Regions from separate parts of the Mycolicibacterium sp. SMGY-1XX genome, predicted to be linked through region 1. Evidence: riboswitches for the same ligand, from Rfam matches in the RefSeq annotation. Region 1 holds a riboswitch; the other holds the start of a gene.
What was found. A riboswitch is a leader RNA that binds a small molecule or an ion and turns the genes downstream of it on or off. The one in region 1 is predicted to bind cobalamin.
Positions count from the first base shown of each region.

Region 1 (12,064 bases):
GTCCAACAGCAGCACACACGGTTGCATCGCGATCGCTCCCGCGATGGCGACCCTCTTGCGCTGCCCGAACGAAAGCTGGTGGGTGGGGCGGCTTCTGAGGTCTTCGATGCCCAGCAGCTTCAGCGCGCGATCGACGCGTTCCCGGATCTCGGTGGCCGACAACCCGAGATTGATCGGGCCATAGGCGACGTCTTCGGCGACATCGGCGGAGAACAGCTGATCGTCGGGGTCCTGGAAGACGAGCTGCACCGCTTGGCGGTGCTCGCGCAGACCTCGACGCGACCTGGCTATCGGGCGGCCGTCGAGGGTGATCGCCCCCGAGTCCGGCGCCAGTGTGCCCGCCAGGCACTGCAACAGGGTGCTCTTGCCGGATCCGTTGGCGCCCAACAGCGCGACCCGCGAGCCGGGAGCGATGTCGAGATCGGCGCCGGCCAGTACCTCGGCACCGCGCAGATACCCGAAGTGCAGACCGGCCGCGGCCAGGTGTCGGTGGCTCATGGTCGCTTCCTCACACCAGCGCCAGTGACGTCACCGCGACGACGACGTTCGTCGCGGCCGCGGCGACCACGAAACGTGCTGAGATGGCCGGTTTCTCGGGGCGGGCCAGCGGCGCGCCCAGGTTGCGACCGCTGAGCCCCCGCTCCAGGGCGTGGCCGCGCTGCCAGGCCCGGACCAGGACGGCGGCGGTCATCAAGCCGGCCGAGCGCACCGACCGGAAGACACTCGAGTACCCGAGCCGGCCGACCTGCGATTTGCGCACCACCCCAATGGAATCCAACAGCAGGAAGATCATCCGGTACATCACGGTCACCACGTCCACGCAGGCCGAGGGCACCCCGATCCGGCGCAGGGAGTCGGTGAGGTCGCTCATCGGGGTGGTGGAGGCGAGCAACATCAGCGCCGCGGTGGCCGCCACGGCGCGGGCGACGGTCGCACACGCCCGCGTGATCGCCTCGGCGGAGGTCGTCAGGGTGGGGCCGGACGGATCCAGGCTCACCGCCGTGGACACCCCGGCAACGAGGATGAACACCATCGGGATGCTCAGCATCCGCAGCAGATGGGTGGCGGGCAGCCCGGCCAGGTGCGCCGCCGCCAGGGCGACCAGCAGCACCAGAGCGGCAGCGGGCCACGGGGGCAACACCACCGCGCACGCCAGGAGCCCGCCGCACAGGATCACCTTCTCCAGCACGGACCGGGACCGCCATCGGCTGTCCCAGGCCGCACTGTCGAGGCGTGATCCGATCAAGAGCGGTCGTCACCGGCGACGGGCGCGGTGGCTGGGGTGTTCCGTCGGCGCCGCAGCGCGCCCAGCGCATAACCGAATACACCCGCACCGAGTGCTGCCTGCAGCGCGAACAGTCCTGACTCGACTTCGGCGGACGGCGGCGCGAACACCTGCGCGAACCACGGCTCGTAATCCGGGTGGCCCTCTTCGATGGCCGTGACGGCGGTGGTGTCGGTGCCGACGAACGACTCTTCGGATTCGTCACCGGCGATGCCCTGGCCGATGGTCAGGCACACGATGAAGATGGCGGCTGCGGCGGCCAGCAGGCCGAGGTTGATCAGCCATGATCTCGTCGACTTCGGCGATTCAGACATCAGCAGCCTCCTGCCGCTTGGCGCCGAGCACCCCGAGTTGGGTCAGCTCCGGCTTGGCGACGCTGAGCAGCACCCGGAACACCACCACACCCAGCAGGCCTTCGATGACGGCCAGCGGAATCTGGGTCACTGCGAACACGGACAAGAACTTGACCAGTGCTCCCAGTACGCCGGACTGGGCATCGGGGAACGCCAGTGCCAGCTGGACCGACGTCGCACAGTAGGTCGACAGGTTGGCCGTCATCATCGCCATGAAGATGGCGGGCAGGATGCCCGCGCGGCGCGTCAGACGCCAGAACGCGTAACCGACCCAGGGCCCCACCACCGCCATCGAGAAGACGTTGGCGCCCAGCGTCGTGATACCGCCGTGGCCGAGGAGCAGCGCCTGGAACACCAGGACCACGGTTCCCAGGAAAGCCATCACCGGGGGCCGGAACAACACCGCACCCAGGCCGGTGCCGGTGGGATGACTGGAGCTGCCCGTCAGCGACGGCAGCTTGATCGCCGAGAGTACGAAAGCGAACGCGCCGGCCGCGGCCAGCAACAGCCGCGATTCCGGGCGCTCCCGGACCTCCCGGACAACGGCTCGGGCGCCGTGAACGACAAATGGTGCGGCGGCAATGGTCCACGCCGCGGCGTGGACAGGGGGAAGGAATCCTTCAGCAATATGCATGGGCCACGGTTCTCTCCTGCAGGAATCTCTGCGTTCCTGATCAATGGATTCGACTGCGGGCCCTCAGGTCTGACTTCACTCCCGAAGGGGGTGTCACAGTAGCGCGACTGTGCTGGATTCACACCAGCTTCATCGAGCCCGCGTGGTTATGGTAGGGCATCACCTGAGTTTCAGGGCGATACCCGGGTTTCAGCCGGCCCAGCGCAGGCCGGTGAATCCGACGGCACGGTAGAAACCGACGATGTGATCGCCGACCAGTTGGCCCGCCTGCTCGCCGTTGCCCGCGGCGATGGCATCGACGATGGCGGCGTGTTCGTCGGTCAGCGTCTGCATGGTGGCAGCGGGGTCGTCCAGGCTCTCGAACGCGGTCACCATGGCGTCGCGAAGCGCCTCACGCATGGCGGCCATGAGCACCGCCGACAGCGCGTTGCCCGAGGCCCGCACGATCCGGATGTGGAAGGCCGCATCCAGGTCGTTGTAGGCGGCCGTGGTGTGCACGCCGTGCATCTGCTCGACCAGCTGCCGCAGTTCGCCGATGTCCTCGGCGGTGGCATGCTCGGCGGCGTTGCGGGCGGCCAGGCGCTCGATGAGCAGCCGGACCTCCACCAGGTCCGCCTGATTGAAGGAAGCCAGTTGCAGATGGATGCGCAACACCATCGCCATACCGGCGATGCTGTCCTTGACGATCATCGACCCCGACGAGGGCCCGGAGCCGGTGCCGGCCTCGACCACACCGATGGCCTCCAGGATCCGCAGCGCCTCGCGCACCGCGCCGCGGCTGACGCCCAGAGCTTCAGCGAACTGCCGTTCTGGGGGCAACCGGTCCCCCGCCTTCAACGTGCCTGCGACCAGGCGGTTCTCGATCTCGGCCACCACCTGCTCGTGCGTGCGCATACGTGCCAGCGGCTTCCACTCGGACGGAGTTGCCTCGGACACGGTCGCACCTCTTCTTCTCGAGAAGACCTCTGAGGGGTTGATGGTACCGACCAACCGTCGGGTTTCCCGTGCAGTGGTCGGTACCATCTCGAATCCTCAGAACACCGGTGTTTCTTGGTAGCTGCCGAACACCTCACGCAGCGCACCGGTGATCTCGCCCATCGACAGGTGCGCGCGCACCGCTTCGATGGTCGCCGGCATCAGGTTGGCGTTCTCGTCACGGGCCACCGCGAGCAGGTTTTCCAGTGCGGCCTTGGCGCGCTCGGGGTCGCGGTCGGCCCGGGTCTTCTTGAGCCGCGCGATCTGACGGGCCTCGGACTCCGGGTCGAGCTGGTGGACCTCGATCTTCTGGTCTTCCTGCTCGTCGACGTACTTGTTGACGCCGATCACCGGACGGTCACCGGAGGCCTTGCGCTTGGCGTAGTCGTAGGCGCTGTCGGAGATCTCCTTCTGGAAGAACCCCTGCTCGATGGCCGGGACCACCCCGCCCATGGCCTCGACCTTGTCCATGTACTCCTGGATGCCCTTTTCGATCTCGTCGGTCAGGGCCTCGACGTAGTACGAGCCGCCGAGCGGGTCGATGACATTGGGGACATTGGTCTCGTCGGCGATGATCTGCTGGGTCCGCAGCGCGAGTTTCATCGCCATCTCGCTGGGGATGGTGTACGCCTCGTCGAGGCCGTTGGTGTGGATGGACTGCGCGCCACCGAGCACCGCCGACAGCGCCTGGATGGCGGTCCGGACGATGTTGACCATCGGCTGCGGCTTGGTCAGCGTCGCCGCCGCGGTCTGCGCGTGGAAACGCAGCCGCATCGAGTTGGGCTTCTTGGCCCCGAAGTGCTCCTTCATCATCTTGGCGTAGTAGCGGCGGACGGCCCGGAACTTGGCCACCTCTTCGAACATGTCGGCCTGGGAGACGAAGAAGAACGACAGGCGTGAGGCGAAGGTGTCCACATCGACACCGGCCTTGACCACATCTTCGACGTAGGCCTTGGTGATGGCCATGGTGAAGGCGACTTCCTGCACGGCGTTTCCGCCGGCCTCACTGATGTGGTAGCCGCTGATGTTGACGGGGTTGTAGCGCGCCATGTGCTCGGCACCGTAGGCGATACAGTCGCGCACGATGCGCATGCTCGGCCGCACCGGGAAGACCCATTCCTTCTGCGCGACATACTCTTTGAGGATGTCGTTCTGAATGGTGCCCGACAGCTTGTTGAGGTCCATGCCGCGGTCCTCGGCGACGGCGATGTACATCGCCAGCAGGATCCACGCCGACGGGTTGATGGTCATCGACACCGAGATGTTCTCCAGGTCGATGCCCTCGAACAGCGCGGCCATGTCGGGCAGCACGTCGACGGCCACACCTTCGCGGCCCACCTCGCCGAGGCTCATCTCGTCATCGCTGTCCAGGCCCATCAGTGTGGGCATGTCGAAGTCGACGGACAATCCGGTCTGGCCCTGGGCGATCAGGTACTGGAAACGCTTGTTGGTCTCCTCGGCCTGACCGAACCCGGCGATCTGACGCATCGTCCACTTACGGCCGCGGTACATCGTCGGGTAGGGCCCACGGGTGTAGGGGTACTGCCCGGGCAGGCCGATCTCTTCCCAGCTCTCCGGCAGGTCCTGCGGGCCGTACACACGCTTGACCGGCATGCCCGAACCCGTCAGGTACTCGTCCTTGGCCTCGGGCGCGCGGGCGATGAAGTCGGCGAGCTCGTTGGCTTCCCACTGTTCGAGGTCCGTTTCGGCGCGCTTGCCCAACGCATCGGAGACGAGGCGCACTTCCTCGGGGATCGACTTTTCTTGAGAGGTCATGAGTTTCCTTTTCCTATGTCGGTGGGGTCTACGGCCATGGCGGTGAGCAGTCGGGCGGCGGACTGGCGCGGTTCCTCATCGCGTGCGATCAGGGTGTCCACCGCGGCGTCGAAGTCGGGGCGTCCGACGCGGAACTGGTCGGCGATCAGTGCCTCTGCCGCCCAACGGATCCGGGTGGCGGCATTGCGCCGCTCGACCTCCCGCAGCGCTCCGTTGTCGACCATCCAGGTGTGGTGCTTGGCCGTCTCGTCGATCAGGTCGGCCACCCCCTCGCCGGTGGTGGCGGTGACCTTCTTGATCGGCACGTCCCACTTGCCCGCGAAATTGTGCGCCAGCCGCAGTGATTCACGCAGCTGTTTGACCGTCAGATCCGCGCCCGGGCGGTCTGCCTTGTTGACCACGTGGATGTCGGCGATTTCGATCAGGCCGGCCTTGATCGCCTGGATGTCGTCACCCAGCCCGGGCACGCTGACCACCAACACGGAATGGGCGACACTGATGACGTCGACCTCGGATTGGCCGACGCCGACGGTCTCGAGGATGATGACATCGAACCCCGCCGCGTCCAGCAGGACGATGCCGTCGAGCACCGCGCGGGACAGGCCGCCGGTGGCACCACGCGAGGCCATCGACCGGATGAAGATGTTCTTGTCACCGGCCAGCTCCGTCATGCGGATCCGGTCGCCGAGGATCGCTCCACCGGAGTAGGCGCTGGAGGGGTCGACGGCCAGGATCGCCACGCGCACACCACGATCGGCGTACTCGCGGGCCATCCGGGTCACCAGTGTGCTCTTGCCGCTGCCGGCGGGTCCGGTGATCCCCACGACGTGGGCCCGGCCGCTGTCCTTCCACACTTCGGCCAGCAGTTCGGCGGCCGCATCCGACCGGCTCTCGACCAGCGTCAGGCCGCGCGCCAGGGACACCTGCGACCCGGAGCGGATCCGCTCGGCCAGGCCGACCACCGGCGAGACGGTGGCGGTCTGGCTCATGATGTCGTCTCCCGGTCCAGTGACTCGAACAGGTTGCGGTCGTCGATGACCCGGCGTGCCTTGAACTCGGTGCGCTCGAACGTGTTCGGCGCCACGGTGGCGACCTTGGCGCCCACTCCGAGGACGGTGCGCAGATCTTCACCGACGCGCTTGATCCACACGTCCTGGCTCACGGTCGTCAGCGCGGCATCGAACTCGACCTGCACCAGCAGTTCGTCCATCGTCTTCTCGCGGGTGATGACGATGCGGTGCTCGCCGCCATAGCCCTCGGCGCGCATCACCACCTCGTCGATGGCATTGGGCTGCACATTCTCACCGCGGATCTGGAACATGTCGTCGATGCGGCCGTAGATGCCCTTGGGCAGGAACGGATAGGTCCGGCCCCGCGACGCGTCGGGGGCCTCCCAGCGGGTCAGGTCGTTGGACAGCAGCCGGATCATCGGCTGCGACGTGCGCTCCAGGGTGGTGTACACCGGGGTGCCTTCGCTGCCGTACGGGACGCGCAGCATGGTGCCCGGGTCGCACACCTCGGTGTAAACCAGGTCCTGCCAGGCGAATACGCCCGGCTCACTGCGGCTGGCACCGAGGTGCATCCACGGCGCCACCTCGCCCATGCTGCCGGAGTCGTAGACCTCGACATCGAAGGCGTCGATGATGCGCTGCCGGATCGCCGGCACGCTGGCCCCCGGTTCGCCGGAGAAGAACATCTTGCGCAGCCCGAGGCCGCGCGGGTCGATACCGTTCTCGACGGCCACCTCGGCCAGGCGAAGCGCGTACGAGGGCGTGCCGTAGAACACGGTGGCCGACATCTGCTGCATCCACTGCAAGGTGCGAAGGCTCTGGCCGGCGAACCCGGCGCCGAACGGAAATACGGCTGCGCCAAGACGTTCCGCGCCGCTGTAGGCGCCCCAGGAACCCCAGTACTGGGTCAACGGCGAGCCGATCAGCACCACATCACTGGGCCGGATACCCATCCCCCACATGACACGGGCGTGGGCGTTGGCCACTGCCACCCAGTCGTTCTGGCTGATCCCGAACGCCGTCGGGCGGCCGGTGGTCCCGGAGGTTCCCTTGATGTGCGTGACATCGATGGGGTCGATGCAGAGATAGCTGCCGTAGGGCTGGTGCTCGGCCTGGTCGGCGCGCAGCTCGTCCTTGTAGATCACCGGCACCCGCTCGAACTCTTCGAGCGAGGTGATGTCCCCGGGTTCCAGGCCGGCCGCCGACCACTTCTTGCGGTAGAACGGCGCATGCTCCCAGGCGTAGGTCATCAGCTGCTGGATCCGTTCGAGGATCTTCGCGTCGCGTTGCTCGGGATCCATGGTCTCCCGCACCGGGAACCAGTGCTCCTGGTCGGCCGGGGGCCGGTAGTCGGCGTCGTAACGCGGCGGCCAGCCCCATGACTCCATGTCGGGTTCTGGCGTGGCCATCAGTTGGTCGCCTCCACCGGAGCGCACGCCTTGATGGTCTCGACGATTTTCTCCGGGGTGGTGTCCTGCCCGAGCACGGCGGCCACACCCATCTTGTGGAGTTCGATCTCGTCCTCGTCGGGCATGACGCCGCCGGCGACGATGGCGAAGCGGGGCTTTTCCTCCATCTCGTCGATGATCTGGAAGATCTTGGTGAAGATGTGCATATGGGCGCCGGACAGCAGGCTCACGCCCAGTACGTCGACATCCTCCTGGGTCGCGGCCTCGACGACCTGCGCCGGGCTGCGGTGGAGTCCGGTGTAGATGACCTCCATACCCGCGTCACGCAGGGTGCGGGCGACGACCTTCACCCCGCGGTCATGTCCGTCGAGCCCGATCTTGGCAAGCATCACGCGGATGGGCAGCGCCGACGGTTGGTTCATGAATTTGCCTCTTCTGTGGGACGACCAATCTGTGGTTCTACCATAGACCGGGTACGGTGATGCACGCAACAACCGCGGGCCAAATCGGCGTCCCGCCACATCGAGCTCAGATCAGGAAGGGGCAGTGATGCCGCATCCCTCCACCGACCCGGCGCTGCACATCGACGGGCACCTCGCCACGATCACGCTGCGCCGACCGAAGGCGATCAATGCGCTGCACCCGAAGGACGTGGAGATACTGACGCCGATGCTGAAGCAGGTGGTCGCCGATGCTGACGTGCAGACCATCCTGTTACGCGGCGAAGGTGAGCGGGGCTTGTGCGCCGGCGGGGACATCAAAGAGGTCCGTTCGATGATCGAGTCCGGCAACCTGCACCACCTCGAGGCGTTCTGGTCGGCGGAGTACCGGATGGACCATCTGATTGCCACATGCCCCAAACCGGTGGTGACGATCGCGCACGGACTGACGCTCGGCGCGGGCGTCGGGATGGCCTCCCACACCTCACACCGCCTGGTGACCGATTCGACGCGCCTCGGCATGCCGGAGGTGCTGATCGGCCTGTCCCCCGACGTCGGGGGCCTGTGGCTGTACTCGCGAGCACCCGGCCGCAGCGGAACCTTCGCCGCCCTGACCGCTGCACACCTGAGCGCCGGTGACGCCCTCTACATGGGCCTTGCCGACCACTACGTTCCCGAGCACGAACTCGACGGCGTCGTCGACCGTCTTCGCCATGAGCCCGTCGACGAGGTGCTGCAGAAGTTCGACCATCAGCCGCCGTCGTGGGTGCAGGAACATCGGGACGTGATCGACTTTGCTTTCGGCGCAGGCACTCTCACCGAGATCGTGCAGCGCGCCGCGACCGCCGGCCTACCGACCGACGTACTGACGACGGCCGCTCCCACCGCACTCAACGTCGCCCGCGAGGCGCTGCGCCGGGCCGCCGCGATGACGGATCTGGCGCAATGCCTGCAGCAGGACCTGGTGGTGGGTCTGCACTGCGCGGCACACCCGGACATGGCCGAGGGTATCCGCGCCCGCGTCATCGACAAGGACCGCAACCCGCGCTGGCGTCCCGCCGGACTCGATGAGGTCACCGATGCCGACGTCGAGAAGTTCTTCCAGCCGGTCGGGACGCCGTTGGACGTTCCCGGTTGGTGATCCCGATCAGCGTGTCGAAGGCTGCCACCGCGCCGATGACGGTGATGGCCGGCGGCGACATGCCCGCTTGGGCCACTGCGGCCGCGATGTCGGCCAGCGTGCCGCGCACCAGGCGTTGTCCCACGAGGGTGCCGTTTTCGATTGTCGCAGCGGGAGTTTCGGGTGCCAGCCCGTGGCGCAGGAGTGCGGTGGTGATGGCGGGCAGTGTGGTGACGGCCATCAGGAACACCAGGGTGGTACCGGCCTTGGCCAGCGCGGCGTAATCGACCGTCGAGGCGGGGTCGTCCGGAGGCACATGGCCGGAGATCACCGTGACCCCCTGGGTGAGCCCGCGGTGCGTGGTGGGAATGCCCGCGACCGCGGGCACCGCCAACGCCGAACTGACACCGGGGATCACGGACACCTCGACACCGGCCTGCGCGCAGGCCAGCAGTTCTTCCCCGCCGCGCCCGAACAGGAAGCTGTCGCCGCCTTTGAGTCGCACCACGGTCTTGCCGTCGGTCGCGTGGTCGATGAGGATGCGATTGATTTCGTGCTGCGGAGTCGCCTTGCCGAACGGGATCTTGCCCACGTCGATCACCTCGATACCGGAGTCGAGATCGGCCAGTACCGACACCGGCCCGAGCCGGTCGGTCACCACCACATCGGCCGAGCGCAGCGCCTCCAACCCGGCGACGGTGAGCAGTTTGGGATCACCCGGGCCGCCCCCGACGAGAATCACCCGGCCGGTGTCGCGGTTGCCGCGCTGTCCCTCCCGGTCACGCCAGCACCAGATCCGACGTTCCTCACACGCCGAGGCGATGCGGTCGTCCACCTCGGAGCAGCCTGTCGCCGCGATCGCAAGCCAGGTGTCCCGCAGGTCGGCGGCATCGAAATCGCGCCTGTGCCAGCTCACCAGTCCGCGGGCGGCCAGGTCGGTGATCGTCGCGCCGGCCTGCCGGCTCACCACCGTCACGTAGGCACCCGCCTGCGTCAACGCCGTCACGTGCCGCATCGCGACGCCGCCGCCCCCGAAAACCACTGCGGGACGGCCCATTACATCCAAGGTGAGCCGGTACCCAGGCGTCTCCGTGGCACCGACACCAGTTGTCGCGTCATCCAGCGCAGAAATCATGCGTTCCTCTCAGATGCGGGCGCCGCCGGGCACCCACAGCACGTCACCGTGCTCGCGGTTGCAGTAGCGCGCGAAGATGAAAAGCAGATCCGACAGGCGATTCAGGTAGGTCAGCGTCAGGCGGTTCATCGTGTCGCCGTGCTCGGCGCGGGCGGCCCAGGCCGCGCGTTCGGCACGACGGGCGACGGTCCGCGCGACGTGCAGATGGGCCGCCGCCGGCGAGCCGCCGTTGAGGATGAACGACCGCAGCGGTTCGAGCTGGTCGTTGTAGTGGTCGCACCACTTTTCGAGCCGGTCCACATACTCCTGCGTGACCCGTAGCGGGGGATGTTTCGGGTTGGCCACCACCGGCGTGCTGAGGTCGGCACCGACGTCGAAGAGGTCGTTCTGCACGTGGATCAGGACGGCGGCGACGTCATCGTCGAGGTCGCCGACGGCCAGCGCGACGCCGATGTGCGCGTTCGTCTCGTCGACGGTCGCGTAGGCCTCCAGCCTGGTGTCGAGTTTGGAGGTCTCACTCATATCGCCCAGGCGCGTGCTGCCGCCATCGCCGGTGCGGGTGTAAATGCGGGTGAGGTTCACCATGGCAGGAGGTCCCCGGCCACTGTCACCGACGTCGACATAAAGTCCTCCAGGAGATGGATGGCAGGGCCGCTCGCTCGCGGGCTCCGACGCGGAGCCTCAAGCCGACGCTTGGTTGACCACAGCGTGGTTCTACCATAGGTACAGTAGGGTGACCTGCGCAACATCCGGGAGGTGAATATGACTCAAGTCGGTTCAGCCGACGCGTCTGCCGAGGCGACGTCGACGATCACCCGCACTCGCGCCGACATGTGCCCCGGTGCGTGCCGGCCGTGGCGGGCCGACGACGGACTTCTGGTCCGGCTGCGGCTGGTCGGCGGCCACCTGCCGGTCGGCGCGCTACGCCGCCTCCTGGAGGTCAGTCAGGTGTACGCCGACGGGCGAATCCACCTGACCACCCGCGCCAATCTCCAGATCCGCGGGCTGCCCGGGGACGACCGGCTGACACCGCCGGCCCTGTCCGCGCTGGAGTCGACGGGGCTTCTGCCGTCGGCCACGCACGAACTGGTACGCAACATCCTGGCCTCACCGCAGACCGGTTACGCCGGCGGACGGGCCGATCTGCGCCCGGTGGCCCAGCGTCTCGATGCCGCGCTGCGCGCCGATCCGGCGCTGGCCCAGCTGCCCGGACGCTTCCTGTTCACCCTCGACGACGGCCGCGGGGACCTGATGACCCGCCTGACGGGGGCCGGACGGCGCGGAACCGACCTGGGACTGGTCGCCCTCGACCACCGGGCAGGGCAGCTGCGGATCGGTGATCACTGGGGTGAAGTGGTGCCCCTGGACGAGGCCGCCCTGCACCTGGCCGGTCTCGCCACCGCGTTCCTGCGAGCCAGGGGCGCCGGCGCCGAAGCGCCGTGGCACCTGCGTGAGCTCACCGGACCACTGCGCACTCCGGCGACCCCGGACCGACGCCTGCCGCTGCCGGCCGCCCCGCTACGTCATGGCAACGTCGACGGTGGTATCCACGTGCATGTGCCTGACGGCATACTCCACCCTGTGCAGACCGAGGCATTACTTGAGCGCATCGACAGTCATGCCGCCACCGTCGTCGTCACCCCCTGGCACGGCATATTCGTCCCATCGGAGGAGAAACGATGACCAGAGCCGCCGACCAGCTGACGCGTCCCACCAAGCGCTACGACTACATCGATGACGGGCCGGCCATCTACGTCGATTCGTTCGCGACGATTCGCCGGGAGGCCGATCTGTCGGCCATCCCGGCCGAGGCCGAGAAGCTCGCGGTGCGGATGATCCATGGCACCGGCCAGCCGAACCTGGTGAAGGACTTGGCGATTCATCCCGATGTGGTGTCGGCCAGCCGCACCGCGCTCGCCGCGGGCGC
Region 1 is NZ_CP101139.1:1,978,910-1,990,973, reverse strand. Features, by position in the region: gene NL241_RS09760 (energy-coupling factor ABC transporter ATP-binding protein) at 1-498, opposite strand, end outside; gene cbiQ (cobalt ECF transporter T component CbiQ) at 509-1,246, opposite strand; gene NL241_RS09750 (energy-coupling factor ABC transporter substrate-binding protein) at 1,243-1,599, opposite strand; gene NL241_RS09745 (energy-coupling factor ABC transporter permease) at 1,592-2,272, opposite strand; adenosylcobalamin (AdoCbl) riboswitch at 2,328-2,414, opposite strand; gene NL241_RS09740 (FadR/GntR family transcriptional regulator) at 2,462-3,208, opposite strand; gene NL241_RS09735 (methylmalonyl-CoA mutase family protein) at 3,305-5,023, opposite strand; gene meaB (methylmalonyl Co-A mutase-associated GTPase MeaB) at 5,020-6,012, opposite strand; gene NL241_RS09725 (phenylacetate--CoA ligase family protein) at 6,009-7,442, opposite strand; gene NL241_RS09720 (cobalamin B12-binding domain-containing protein) at 7,442-7,864, opposite strand; gene NL241_RS09715 (enoyl-CoA hydratase/isomerase family protein) at 7,992-9,023, shown strand; gene cobA (uroporphyrinogen-III C-methyltransferase) at 8,956-10,137, opposite strand; gene NL241_RS09705 (cob(I)yrinic acid a,c-diamide adenosyltransferase) at 10,147-10,722, opposite strand; gene NL241_RS09700 (ferredoxin-like domain-containing protein) at 10,900-11,820, shown strand; gene NL241_RS09695 (precorrin-8X methylmutase) at 11,817-12,064, shown strand, end outside.

Region 2 (12,064 bases), 2.1 Mb from region 1:
GGACTTGTTGTGCTGCACCTGGGGATCGTCGAGCAGTTGCTGGTAGTCGTAGACCGGCCCCACCCACACCCCTTCGGCGCCCAGGGCGCCGATCCAATGCTCGGCGGTGTTGGTCAGCAGGTTCTCGGTGACCAGCGCCGAGATCTCGTCGCGGTGGGTGAATCCGTCCCGTTCGGCCTCGAACGCCAGGAACCGGTCGTCGCCGAACACCTTGGCGAGGGTGTTCATCTCGGCGAAGGCCAGTGCCACGAAATCGTCCGCGGTGGGGAAGATCCCGTAGGGCGCACGGATGTAGGAGTGCGCGTGGATCTGTGTACTCGGCTCTTGCCGGATGTGCCCGACGGTCGAGATGCTCAGCTCCTGCATCTGGGCCGCGATCACCGCGTCGAGCATGTTGACTTCGACCAGCTGGCCCTCGCCGGTGCGCTCGCGGTGAAACAGCGCGGCCATGGCACCTTCGAACGCCGAGTATCCCGTGAACGCGTCGGCCATGAAGAAGGGCGCGGGCCGGGGCGGTTCACCGTGCCGGCGGCCGCTCGCCAGCCCGCCGCTCATGGCCTGCAGCAACACGTCCTGGCCCGGCCGGGCGGTATAGGGCCCGGACTCGCCGTACCCGGACATCGAGATGTACACCAGGTCCGACTTGAGGTCACGCAGGGTGGGGTAGTCGACACCGAGACGGGCCGCCACGCCGGGGCGGTAATTCTGCAGAAAAACGTCGGCGCTCTTGACGAGCTCGTAGAGCACCTCCCGACCGGCATCGCTCTTGAGGTTCAACGACAATGAGCGCTTGTTGCGGTTCAGCGACAGGAAGGAGGCGTTGACCTGACTGCCCCGCGCGCCGCCCGCTGCCACATGCCGCTGCCACTCCCCTGTCAAGGGTTCGACCTTGATGACGTCGGCGCCGAGGTCGGCGAGCTTCTGCGCCGCCAGAGGCCCTGCCATGGCAATGGACAGGTCCAGGACGCGAATGCCCTCCAGCACTTTCATGGTGATGCTCTCCATCGACTCGGCTCGTGTGGCTGCCGCCACATTCGGATGTGGCTGATGTTAGCGCTGCCATCACGGTTGTCGCAACGGTGATGGCGCACGGTGCCGCCTCGCGACGGTGGCCGCAGGGCTTGATACGCCGTTCCTTCTGCCCCGAACCTGCTGATCACGCACGAAAGCAAAGACATGGCACACACTTTCAAGTCGAGCCGCACGCACGCCGCCGGCTGGCATGTTGCCTGAGATCCGATACCCCCACTGTTGACTCCTGTGAGTCAGACCACTACTGTCCCGAGTCATCGCTCACATAAGTTAGCGCTAACCATCCCGTCGTACGGAGAAAGTCAGAACGATGAATCGACGCGTGATCGACAAGAAGCGGTGGGTCCCCGTCTCCGCGAGTGCCGCCGGGACGGTGATCGAGTGGTACGACTTCTTCCTGTACTCCTCGGCCGCTGTGCTGATCTTCAACAAACAGTTCTTCGGCGACGTGAGCCCGACGGTGGGCACCATGATCGCCTTCGCCACGTACGCGATCGGCTTCGTGGTCCGGCCGCTGGGTGGCCTGGTGCTGGGCAACCTCGGAGACCGGATCGGCCGCAAACCGGTGCTGCTGCTGACGGTCACCATCATGGGCGTCAGCACCATCCTGATCGGCCTGCTGCCGAACTTCGACGCGATCGGGTACTGGGCACCCGCGCTGCTGATCCTGCTGCGCATGATCCAGGGCTTCGGCGCCGGTGCCGAATACGGCGGCGCGGTGGTGGTGGCCGGTGAGAGCGGCCGCAGCAGCCGCGGCTTCTTCACCTCCATCCCGGCCGCCGGCGTGGACGTAGCCATGATGCTCGCCACCGGCATGTTCGCGCTGTTCGCCCTGCTTCCCGAGGATGCCTTCCAGTCCTGGGGATGGCGAATCCCGTTCCTGTTCAGCGCAGTTGGTCTGATCATCGCTCTGTTCATCCGGGTGCGGATGGAGGAGACCGAGGATTACAAGCGCATCGAGAAGAAGGTGCGCAACCGCGACGAATCCCCGATGCGCCGACTGCTCACCCAGCACCCGAAGATGGTCCTCATCGCCGCGGGGGTGAACTTCGGCGGCTCGCTGACCTACATCTTCCAGACCTTCGCCCTGTCGTACGCCATCAACACCCTGGGGTATCCGACGGTCGCCTCCCTGGTGGGCATCATGCTCAGCGGCCTGATCGGCTCCATCGCCACCGTGTTCTGGGGCCGCCTCTCAGACCGGATTGGGCGACGGCCGGTGGTGATCGGCGGCGCACTGTTCCTGATCGCGTTCGTCGTACCGTTCTTCCTGATCATCAACCTCGGCAACATCGCGCTGCTCTACCTCGCGGTGATCGTCGCGCACATCGCCGACCGTGCGATCTTCGGCGTCCAAGCCTCCTTCTACGCCGAGTACTTCCCCGCCGAGGTGCGCTTCTCCGGCATCGCCGCTGCCCGCGAGTCCACCTCGGCGCTGGTCGGTGGGCCCCTGCCGCTGATCGCCACCGCGCTGGTGGCCGCCAGCGGTGGCAGCCCGTGGCTGGTCGCGGGACTGGTGGCGATCCTGGCCGGGGTGTCCGCGTTCTCGATGTGGAAGGCCCCGGAGACCAATCACGACATCAGCGGCTACGAAGCAGATCCGGCGCCGCCGTCGGGTGCAGGCGGCGAGACCGCCACGGACAGCACCGTGAGCGCTCGCTGATCTCACCGCAACCGGCCACGGCCCCCACCGATACGATCGCTTCGGCACCACCGGATGCCGACCGATCGATCGAAGGGGGCCGTGTGGCTGGGTCCACCCAGCGGCGCACTCGTGGCGCCTCCTCGACCCGATCCGTCACGATGCAGGAGGTCGGTGAGGCCGCGGGCGTGTCCGCCCAAACGGTGTCCCGGGTGCTCAGCCGCCCGGACCGGGTATCCGAGGAGACCCGGCAGCGGGTGCACCGGGCCATCGAAGAGACCGGCTACGTCCCCAATCTGGCCGCCAGCCACCTGGCCTCGAATCGCAGCCGCACCATCGCGGCCATCGTCCCGGTGATCTCGGCGTCGATCTTCTCCGACACCCTGCGCGCGGCGGCGGCGCGTCTGGGCCCGGCGGGTTACCAGATGACCGTGGGCTACACCGATTACGAGGAGGAGCGCGAGGAGGACCTGATTCGCGGCGCCATCTCCCGGCGCCCGGACGGTTTCCTGATCGTCGGCACGCTGCACACCGACCTCACCACCCGACTGCTCCGGGACTACGGCGCCCCGGTGGTCGAGACGTGGGACTGGAACACCGAACCGCTGGACACCCTGGTCGGCTTCTCCAACCGCGACGCGATGATCGACGTGGTGCGCTACCTCGTCGACAACGGCCATCGCAGACTGACATTCGCCGGCATCCTGCGACCCGGTGACGCCCGGGCCAGCCGGCGGCTCGAAGGATTCACCGCCGGGATGCGCGCCCTGCTCCCCGATGAACCCCTGCGTGTGGTGGACCTGCCCGGCCGGGAGGTGTCCATGGACACCGGGGTGGAGTTGCTCGACACCGTGCTGCAACGCCATCCCGAAACCTCCGCGGTGGTGTTCGCCTCCGACGTCTTCGCGGCGGCCGCGGTGCTGGCTGCCCAGCGACGGGGCCTGGTGGTGCCGGACCAGCTGGCGATCACCGGTTTCGGTGACTTCGAGATAGCCCGCCACCTCATCCCCGCGCTCACCACCGTCAGTGTGGACGTCAACGAAATCGGTTCGCGCGCAGCCGATCTCCTCCTGGCCCGGATCAACGGTGAAGCCGTCGACGCCACCGCCGTCGACGTCGGCTATCGCATTGTCGCGCGCGAGACCGCCTGACCGGTCGCGGCCACCGACCCTCCCGGATCGAAACTCACCTGGGACCGACCGGTGACGGGATGCGGGCCGACGGTGCCGACGACACCGTAGACCTGCGCCAACAACTCCGGGGTCAGAACCTCCGCCGGTGGGCCCGCACACACCGAACGCCCGCGATCGAGCACGTGGATGACATCGCAATAGTGCGCGGCCAGGTTCAGATCATGCAGCGCGACGACGGCCGTCACCCCCAGCCGGCGCGGCAACGCCAGGGCGTCGAACTGATGCCGGATATCGAGGTGGTTGGTGGGCTCGTCGAGCACCAGCAGACGCGGGTGCTGCGCCAGGGCCCGCGCGATGAGCACCCGCTGGCGCTCGCCGCCGGACATCAGCGCGAACGGCTGCCACGTCAGATGCGCGGCGCCCACCAGGTCGAGCGCCTGCGCGACGATCGCGGCGTCCGTTGCGTCGTCACGCTGGAACATCCGCTTGAACGGGGCGCGGCCCATCGCCACCACATCGTGGGCGCGCAGATCGAAATCACCTGCCGCATCTTGTAATACGGTGGCCACCCGGCGGGCGAGCTCCCTGCTGGACAGCTGACCGATCTTCACCCCGTCGACGTACACCTGCCCGGCGGCGGGTTTCAGGATGCCCACCAGCGCGCGCAACAGGGTGGATTTTCCGCACCCGTTGGGGCCCACCACCCCGATGACCTGGCCCGGTTCAGCCGACAGCGACACCGATTCGACCACCATGCGGCCGCCGAGGCGCACCGACACCGCGTCGGCCCGCAATCGCGCGGCGCTCACGCGGCCACCGTCCGGCGGGCATCCCGGCGGATGAGCCAGAGGAAGAACGGCCCACCGCACAACGCGGTGAGCACACCCACCGGGATCTCCTGCGGTGACGCCAACGTCCGGGCCGCCATATCGGCGATCACCAGGAAGGAGGCGCCCGCCAGCGCGGTGGCCGGCAGCGCCCGCCGGTGGTCGCTGCCCACGAGCAGTCGCACCGCGTGGGGCAGGATCAGCCCGACGAACCCGATGGGCCCGCTGACGGCCACCAGCACACCGGTGACCAGTGAGGTCACCACGAACACCTGCGCGCGAAACCGGTTGGCGTCCACCCCCATTGTCATCGCTGCCTCATCACCGGCCAGCAGGACGTTGAGGATGCGGGACTGCGCCAGCAGCACCGCCAGCCCGATCAACACCACCGACAGCGGCAGCCACAGGGAATCCCAGTTCGCCCCACCCAAACCGCCCAGCAGCCAGGTCAACACCTGGCGGGCCTGGTCGCCGCTGCTCGACATGATCAGCATCAAGCTGGTCACCGCCGACAGCACGTAGGCGACCGCGACACCGGCGAGGACCAGGCGGGTGGTGGTGATCTGGCCACCGGCGCGGGACAGCAGGTACACCAACCCCAGTGCCGCAAGAGCACCCAGGAAGGCGGCGACGGACGTCGAGGCGAACCCGAACACCGTCACCCCGGTCAGGATGACCGCCACCGCGCCCACCGAAGCACCGGAGGAGACCCCGAGCAGGAACGGATCGGCCAGCGGGTTGCGTACCAGCGCCTGCAAGGTCATCCCGACCACACCCAGGCCGGCGCCCACCACCGCGCCCAGCAGCACCCGCGGCCCCCGCACCTGCAGCACGATGGTCGCGTGATGCGTGGGAACAGGTTGTTGCAGAATCGCTTTGGCGACATCGGCCGGCGGGACGTTGATGGAGCCGATCGCCAGACCCAGCACCATGCTGGCGACCAGAAGGGCGGCCAGGCCCAGCATGACCATGGGGTAGGAAGCCCGCGGGTTCACAGCGGACAGTCCCCACACTTGCGTCCGGCGGCCGTGCGGTAGAACAGGCAACAGCTCCGCCGCTTGGGGGTGGTGATCGGTCCGATGACCCGGCCGAGCAGGGGCGGCTGCGCCAACAACGCCGACGCGACGGCATAGCAGGACCGGCCCCGGCTGGCTGACCGCGCCGAGAGCACCAATGCCGTGGCGGCGTTGCCCCACAGCAGACCATCGGCCATCTTGGTGGCGGTCCGCACGGTCTCGTGGAAGACTTCGAGCTGGCTGATGACGTTGTGCGCCAACAATTCTGCCACCTGTTCCGTGGTCGCACCCAGACAATCGGTGCCGCGCAGGTCCGCGAAACCCAGGACCAGCCTGCCGTCTGCGCCGGCGCCGTACCGCAGCCCGGTCAGGTCCGGCACGATGCGGCCGAAAGCCCACGCCCCCAGCGACACCGCCCACAGTCGTTCGGCGAACTCGTATTGCAGAGAGGACACCGCCACCCGTGACTCGGCGGTACCGAGCCGGGCGGCCACCGCCGTCAGCGTCCTGTCGAGGTCGAACTCCGGAACGGCCCCGTCCAGTCCGACTTCGAAGTACCCGCCGAACCGGGCGGCGCGGGTGAGCGCAGCCGCCAACGTCATTGGAAGCGGTCCGGATGCAACTGCGCTGCCAGCTTGCCCACCGCGTACGGCGCCCGAACCCCCATCACCGTGTCCTGCAGGGTCAGGTCGGCGAACCTGTTGTTCTTGATCGCCGGTACGTCGGCCAGCTCCGGCCGCGACCGCAGGAACTCCTTCTTGTTCTCCACCCCCGGCGCGCCGAAGTAGTCATAGATGACGATGACATCGGGGTTGCGTTCGATGACCTGTTCCCACGAGACGTCGCCGAACACCTCGTCGAGATCGGCGAAAATGTTGGTTCCCCCGGCCAATTCGATGAGCTGGGTTCCGATTCCCTTGCCGCCGGCGGTGAATGCCGAGTCCTCGCCACTGTCGTAGACGAACACCTTCAGCGGTGGCACGCCCTCGATGCCGGCGCGCGCGTCGTCGACGCTGCGTTTCATCTCGGTCGTCAGGCTCTCCGCGCGTTCCGGCACACCGAAGATCGTGGCGACCCGCTCGATCTCGGCGTAGACGTCATCCATCCGGACCGGGCCCGTCGCGCAGGCCTCCGGGCTGAGATACGTGGTGATCCCGGCATCGGCGAACGCAGCGCGGGCGCGGCCCTCCGACTCGGCGAACGCGCTGCGGTAGCCGCCGTAGACGAAATCCGGGCCCGCCGCCAGCAATTGTTCGAAGGAAGCGTCCTTGTCCGAGATCAACGGGATGTCGTCGTAGGCCTGCTGGTACTGCGGCAGCGGCGGATTGTCCGGGTAGACATTGCCCACCACAGAGTCCTGTAATCCGAGCGCCAGCATGATCTCGGTGGACTGCTGGAAATAGCCGACCGCCCGGGCCGGCGGCGCGTCGACGGTGACGGCCTCATCGCAGTTGTCGATGGTGAGCGGGAAGCCCTCTGCCGCTTCGGCTTTGGTGTCCGAAGCTGCCGAACTGCAGCCGGCGAGAAGCGCTACAACGGTGAGGATGGCACAGAGTGTGCGAACGGTCATGCGTGACTCCATCCGGGATGTCCTCGTCCCAGGGCAGGCTCATCCGGTGGAGGCAGTATCGGACTTCCGGGTTCGCTACCCGGTCACCGTGGCGGGACCGCGCCGGATTCACACCGGCTTCCTGCTTGTCCATCGGAGCCGATCGGTTGACCGGCGCTACCGACTTTAGCTGAGAGGAAGTCCGGCAACCACGAGGGTGGGTTGTCCGGAGCCCGGTCGAAGACCCCGCCCGACGGATCGTCGATACGGCCACGCCAGCGCACCAGGTCGTCGGCGGGGCGGTAGATCTGCCGGATCACCAGGACACAGAGCCCGATGACGGCGATGTCTCGCAGCAGGACGGTGGTGGTCAGCGCCTGCTCGGGCAGACCCTTGTTCTGCTCGCCGAACAGGAACAGCATGCGCGGCACCCACACCAGGGCGTCGATGGTCATCCAGGCCAGCAGGATCCTGCGGTGCGGGAGCGCGAGCACCGCCAACGGAACCAGCCACAGCGAGAACTGCGGGCTCCACACCTTGTTGGTCAGCAGGAACGCCGCCACCACCAGAAACGCCAACTGCGCCAGCCGGGGCCGCGTGGGTGCGGTGAGCGCGATGTAGGCGATTGCGGCACAACACAACACGAACAACAGCGCAACCACACTGTTGAGAATCGCCGGCGGCTCCCAGAAGCCGAGCTCGGTGTCGAAACCCCGCCAGCCGGTGAAGCTGCCGAACACGTTGTACAGCGAGTCCATGTCCTCACCGCGGCGGCTGTTGAGCCGGAAGAACTCCGCCCACCCCTGCGGGAACAGCACCATGATCGGCAGGTTGACCACCAGCCAGGCGGCCAGCGCCGCCGCCACCGTCTTACCGGCCTCGACGAGACGGCCCGACCGCACCGCCAGCAGCACGATCGGCAGGAGCAACAGCGCCGGATACAGCTTGGCCGCCACCCCGAGGCCGATCAGCACACCGGCCAGCACCGGTCTTCGGCGCGCCCACGCCAGCAGCCCACCCATGGCGAAAGCCGTTGCCAGCGCGTCGAAATTGGTGAAGATCTGGAAGATCAGCAGAGGCGAGCCGGCCACCAGGGCGGCGTCCCAGATGCGGCGTCCGGCCAGCATCGCGGTGGCCCACACCGTCGCCAACCAGGCCAGCGCCAGGCCGAACGCGGCGATGTTGAAGAACATCACCACCTCGGCGACACCGGAGAGCACCGGCCAGGTGACGGCCCGCGTCAGCGCCGAATAGGTCTTGGCCAGCGCCATCGACACGTACTGGTAGACGCCGGTGAGCACCGGATACTCCATGTAACGGATGGCCTGGGTGCCGTCGTACTGGGTGCGGGGCTGACCGTTCTCGTCGGTCTCCAGCCAGCTCGATTTGTACGGGAACTTGCCCTGGCTCAACAACTCCGCGGTGTAGAGCGGCACGGTGTCGGAATAACAGAGCGAGTAGTAGGCCCGCTGGTTCTCCCAGTTGGCCACGCGTTGATCGGCGGTGCCGGTGCCCACGGTCTGCAGACACGGCGATTTGGTGGTCCACCCCAGCGCGAGGAACACCAGGGCGATGACGAAGATGACCCGCAGCGGGGTGAACAACCGCTGCCTGCCGATGAGTGCATGCCGTCCGACCGGTCCCCCGACCACGTCGGACATGGCCGACACCATCACATCGTTGCGGCTGGGCAGGTCCCGATCGTCGGCACTGCGGGTATCGGTGGCCAACCGCTGCGGTGACACTCCCCCCGATTCCGTCACGGGGGCGGCGGGGGCACGATCGGTGCGTTGGGGTCGACCGGCGGGGGCACCGGAGCGCCCGGCGCGGCCGGTACGGGCGGAGCGCCACCCGGAACCGGAGCCGGCACCGTCGTCGGCGGACCCAGCGGGATGGTGATACCCGGCGCGATCTCGATACTGGGCTGGATCACCGTGCCCGGCTGCGGTGTCGGCGGCGCGGTCTGCGTCGGCCGCGGTGGCGGAGCGGCAGGCACCCCGGCGTACCCGCCGATCTCGGTCGGCTTCGGGAATTCCTCGTCGTCGGTGCCCTCGAGGGCGCCGTCCATCGTTGCCTTCCAGATGTCCGACGGCAGGCCCGAGCCGTACACCGGCGAGCCCCACTGGTTCTCCAGCGGCTTGGTGCCGTCGACGGTGCCCACCCAGACGGCGGTCGACAAGGACGGGGTGAACCCGACCATCCAGGCGTCGCGGTTGGCGCCGGTGTCGCCGAGCTGATTGGTGCCCGTCTTCGCGGCCGACGGGCGGCCGCCGGCCAGGTTGTGGCCGTTGGAATAGCCGGCGATGGGTTGCATGGCGGCGGTGACGTTGTCGGCGACGGCCTTGTCGATGCGCTGCTCACCCTCGGTGTCCTGGGTGCTGGCGTCAAATAGGACCTGGCCCTGCGCGTTGACCACCTTCTGCACGAAGTGCGGCCGGTGGTAGACGCCGGAGTCAGCCAGCGTCGCGTACGCCGAGGCCATGTCGATGACCCGGGACTGGTACTGCCCCAGCACCACGCCGTTGTTCGGCGGCCCGCCCTGGCCGTCCTCGCTCAAGGTGTGCTCGACACCGGGGAAGCTCTCGGCGATACCGGCCCGGTGCGCGGCGTCGGCGACGTCGGACGGGCCGTTCTCCAGCTCGAGCATCAGGCGGTAGTAGCTGGTGTTGAGCGACCGCTTCAACGCCTCGGCGATGTTGCAGGTGCCGCAGCTGTTGCCTTCGACATTGCCGATCTCGATGCCGTTGACGGTCAGTGGTGACGAGTCCACCTGATAGCCCAGCCCCTTGCCCTGCTCCAGGGCCGCGACGAGTGCGAACACCTTGAACGACGAGCCGGTGGGCAGCCCGGCCTGCGCGAAGTCGAAACCGTTGGCATCCGAGCCGCCGTAGTAGGCCTTGACCGCGCCGGTCTTCGGATCGACCGACACCACGGCCGACCGCATGTCCGGGTCCTGACCCTCGAGGGTCTCGGTCACCGCCTCCTCCGCGGCCGCCTGCGCCTTGGGGTCGATGGTGGTGGTGATCTGCAGGCCCTCGGTGTTGAGTTGCTGCTCGTCGATGTCGAACAGGTCCAGCAGCTCGCGGATGACCTGCCGCTCGATCAAACCGTTGGGGCCCGTGGTCTGGTTGGCCGAACCGGCCTGCTCCGGCGGGATGGTCGGGGGGAACACCTGTGCGGCGCGGTCCTCGGCGGACAGTGCGCCGATTTCGACCATGCCGTCGAGCACCCAGTTCCAGCGGGTGGTGGCGCCTTCCAGGTCGACGGCAGGGTCCAGTCCCGACGGCCGCTGGATCAGCGCCGCCAGCAGCGCACCCTCGGCCACGGTGAGCTGCTCGACGGGTTTGTTGAAGTAAGCCTGGGCGGCCGCCGAGACACCGTAGGCGCCGCGGCCGAAGTAGATGATGTTCAGGTACGACTGCATCACCTGGTCTTTGGACCATTCGCTGGACATCTTCGTCGAGATGACCAGCTCCTTGGCCTTGCGGATCACCCCGCCCACACCGGAGCGGGCGTCGCCGACCAGCGCGTTCTTCACGTACTGCTGCGTGATCGTCGACCCGCCCTGCAGATCGCCGCCGAACAGGTTGTTCTTCGTGGCGCGCAGGAAGCCGGTGAAGGAGAAGCCGGGATTGGAGTAGAAGTCACGGTCCTCGGCGGCCATCACCGCATCCCGCACCGACACCGGGATCTGGTCGATGTTGACGTCGACCCGGTTGCCTTCCGGCGGAACGATCCGCGCGATCTCCGAGCCGTCGCTGGCCAGGATGGTCGAGACCTGGTTGGTGCGGATGTCGCCGGGCTTGGGCACCTCGACGATGAAATACGCCATCCCGAACGTGATGAGCGGTAGCAGGATCAGGACCGCGGCGGCGGCGGCCAGGCCGCGCCGAACCCACTTCCAGTTGATCTGCGAGGGCTTCTTCGGCCCGCCGCCACCGCCGCCGGGCGGATGCGGCCCGCCGGGCGGCAGCTTCGGCGGCGGCGTCCCGTCGAGGGCGGCCTTGACCACGTCGATCGGGTCGCGCAGGCGGGGATCGGGTACTTCGCGCACCGGCGGGATGACCGAGGTGGGCCGCTGGTCGGGCCGCACGGCACTTCTGCGGTGTGGCTCCGGCTGCGCCGGGAGGCGGCTGGTTTCGGGCTCGGGTCGTCTGGCGTGCGCACCGTTGGCCGCTGACCCGCGCTGATCATCAGAAGCCGACCGGTCGTGCCGCCCCGGGTTACTCACTGGCCGTCCGCGCGCCCTTGCGCGCAGTTCGAGTGCGGGGCGCCTTCGGAGACTTCGGCGCGCCCAGCACGTAGGACTTGACCAGATGATTCCAACTGCAGGTTCGGCATACCTCCACCACATGTACCGAGAACTCTTCGTGCTTGGTCGCCAGTAGTACCAGTTCCTCGGCGGTACGAGCCGATCCCGACACCGGGCCCAGATGGTCACCGAACACCCAGGACACCAGCGTCAGCTGTTCCTTCCGGCAGATCGGGCACATGACGGAACTGGGTTTTCCGTGGAACTTCGCGGCGCGCAACAGGTAGGGGTTGGCGTCGCAGACCTCGGAGACGCCCGTGCGGCCGGAGTACACCTCGGCCAGCAGGGAACGCCGCCGAAGCGCGTAGTCCACCACCTGTCGCTGCAATCGCACGATCACAAGAGTACGTCGGCCTTCTGAGCACAGAGCCGCGACGGGCCTGCCCTGTGCACGAAACCGTGCATCCGCCCAGCGCTGCCGCATGCCATGACGCTCATCACCGCAGTTGTAAGCATCCGGGGGGACGAACTCTTACGATCATCGCGTGGCGACGCGTCAAACAGCAGGTACACGGGCCAAGGACAGCAACAGGAACGACACCTGCGCGGTTCT
Region 2 is NZ_CP101139.1:7,191,843-7,203,906, forward strand. Features, by position in the region: gene NL241_RS34350 (CaiB/BaiF CoA transferase family protein) at 1-1,005, opposite strand, end outside; gene NL241_RS34355 (MFS transporter) at 1,343-2,695, shown strand; gene NL241_RS34360 (LacI family DNA-binding transcriptional regulator) at 2,779-3,825, shown strand; gene NL241_RS34365 (ABC transporter ATP-binding protein) at 3,795-4,616, opposite strand; gene NL241_RS34370 (FecCD family ABC transporter permease) at 4,613-5,605, opposite strand; gene NL241_RS34375 ((2Fe-2S)-binding protein) at 5,626-6,252, opposite strand; gene NL241_RS34380 (ABC transporter substrate-binding protein) at 6,249-7,220, opposite strand; cobalamin riboswitch at 7,255-7,390, opposite strand; partial or broken gene NL241_RS34385 (glycosyltransferase family 87 protein) at 7,364-8,944, opposite strand; gene NL241_RS34390 (transglycosylase domain-containing protein) at 8,959-11,430, opposite strand; gene NL241_RS34395 (DUF5318 domain-containing protein) at 11,423-11,845, opposite strand; gene NL241_RS34400 (DUF1707 SHOCT-like domain-containing protein) at 11,997-12,064, shown strand, end outside.
Region 2: another riboswitch for cobalamin. It lies ahead of NL241_RS34380 (ABC transporter substrate-binding protein); the one in region 1 lies ahead of NL241_RS09745 (energy-coupling factor ABC transporter permease).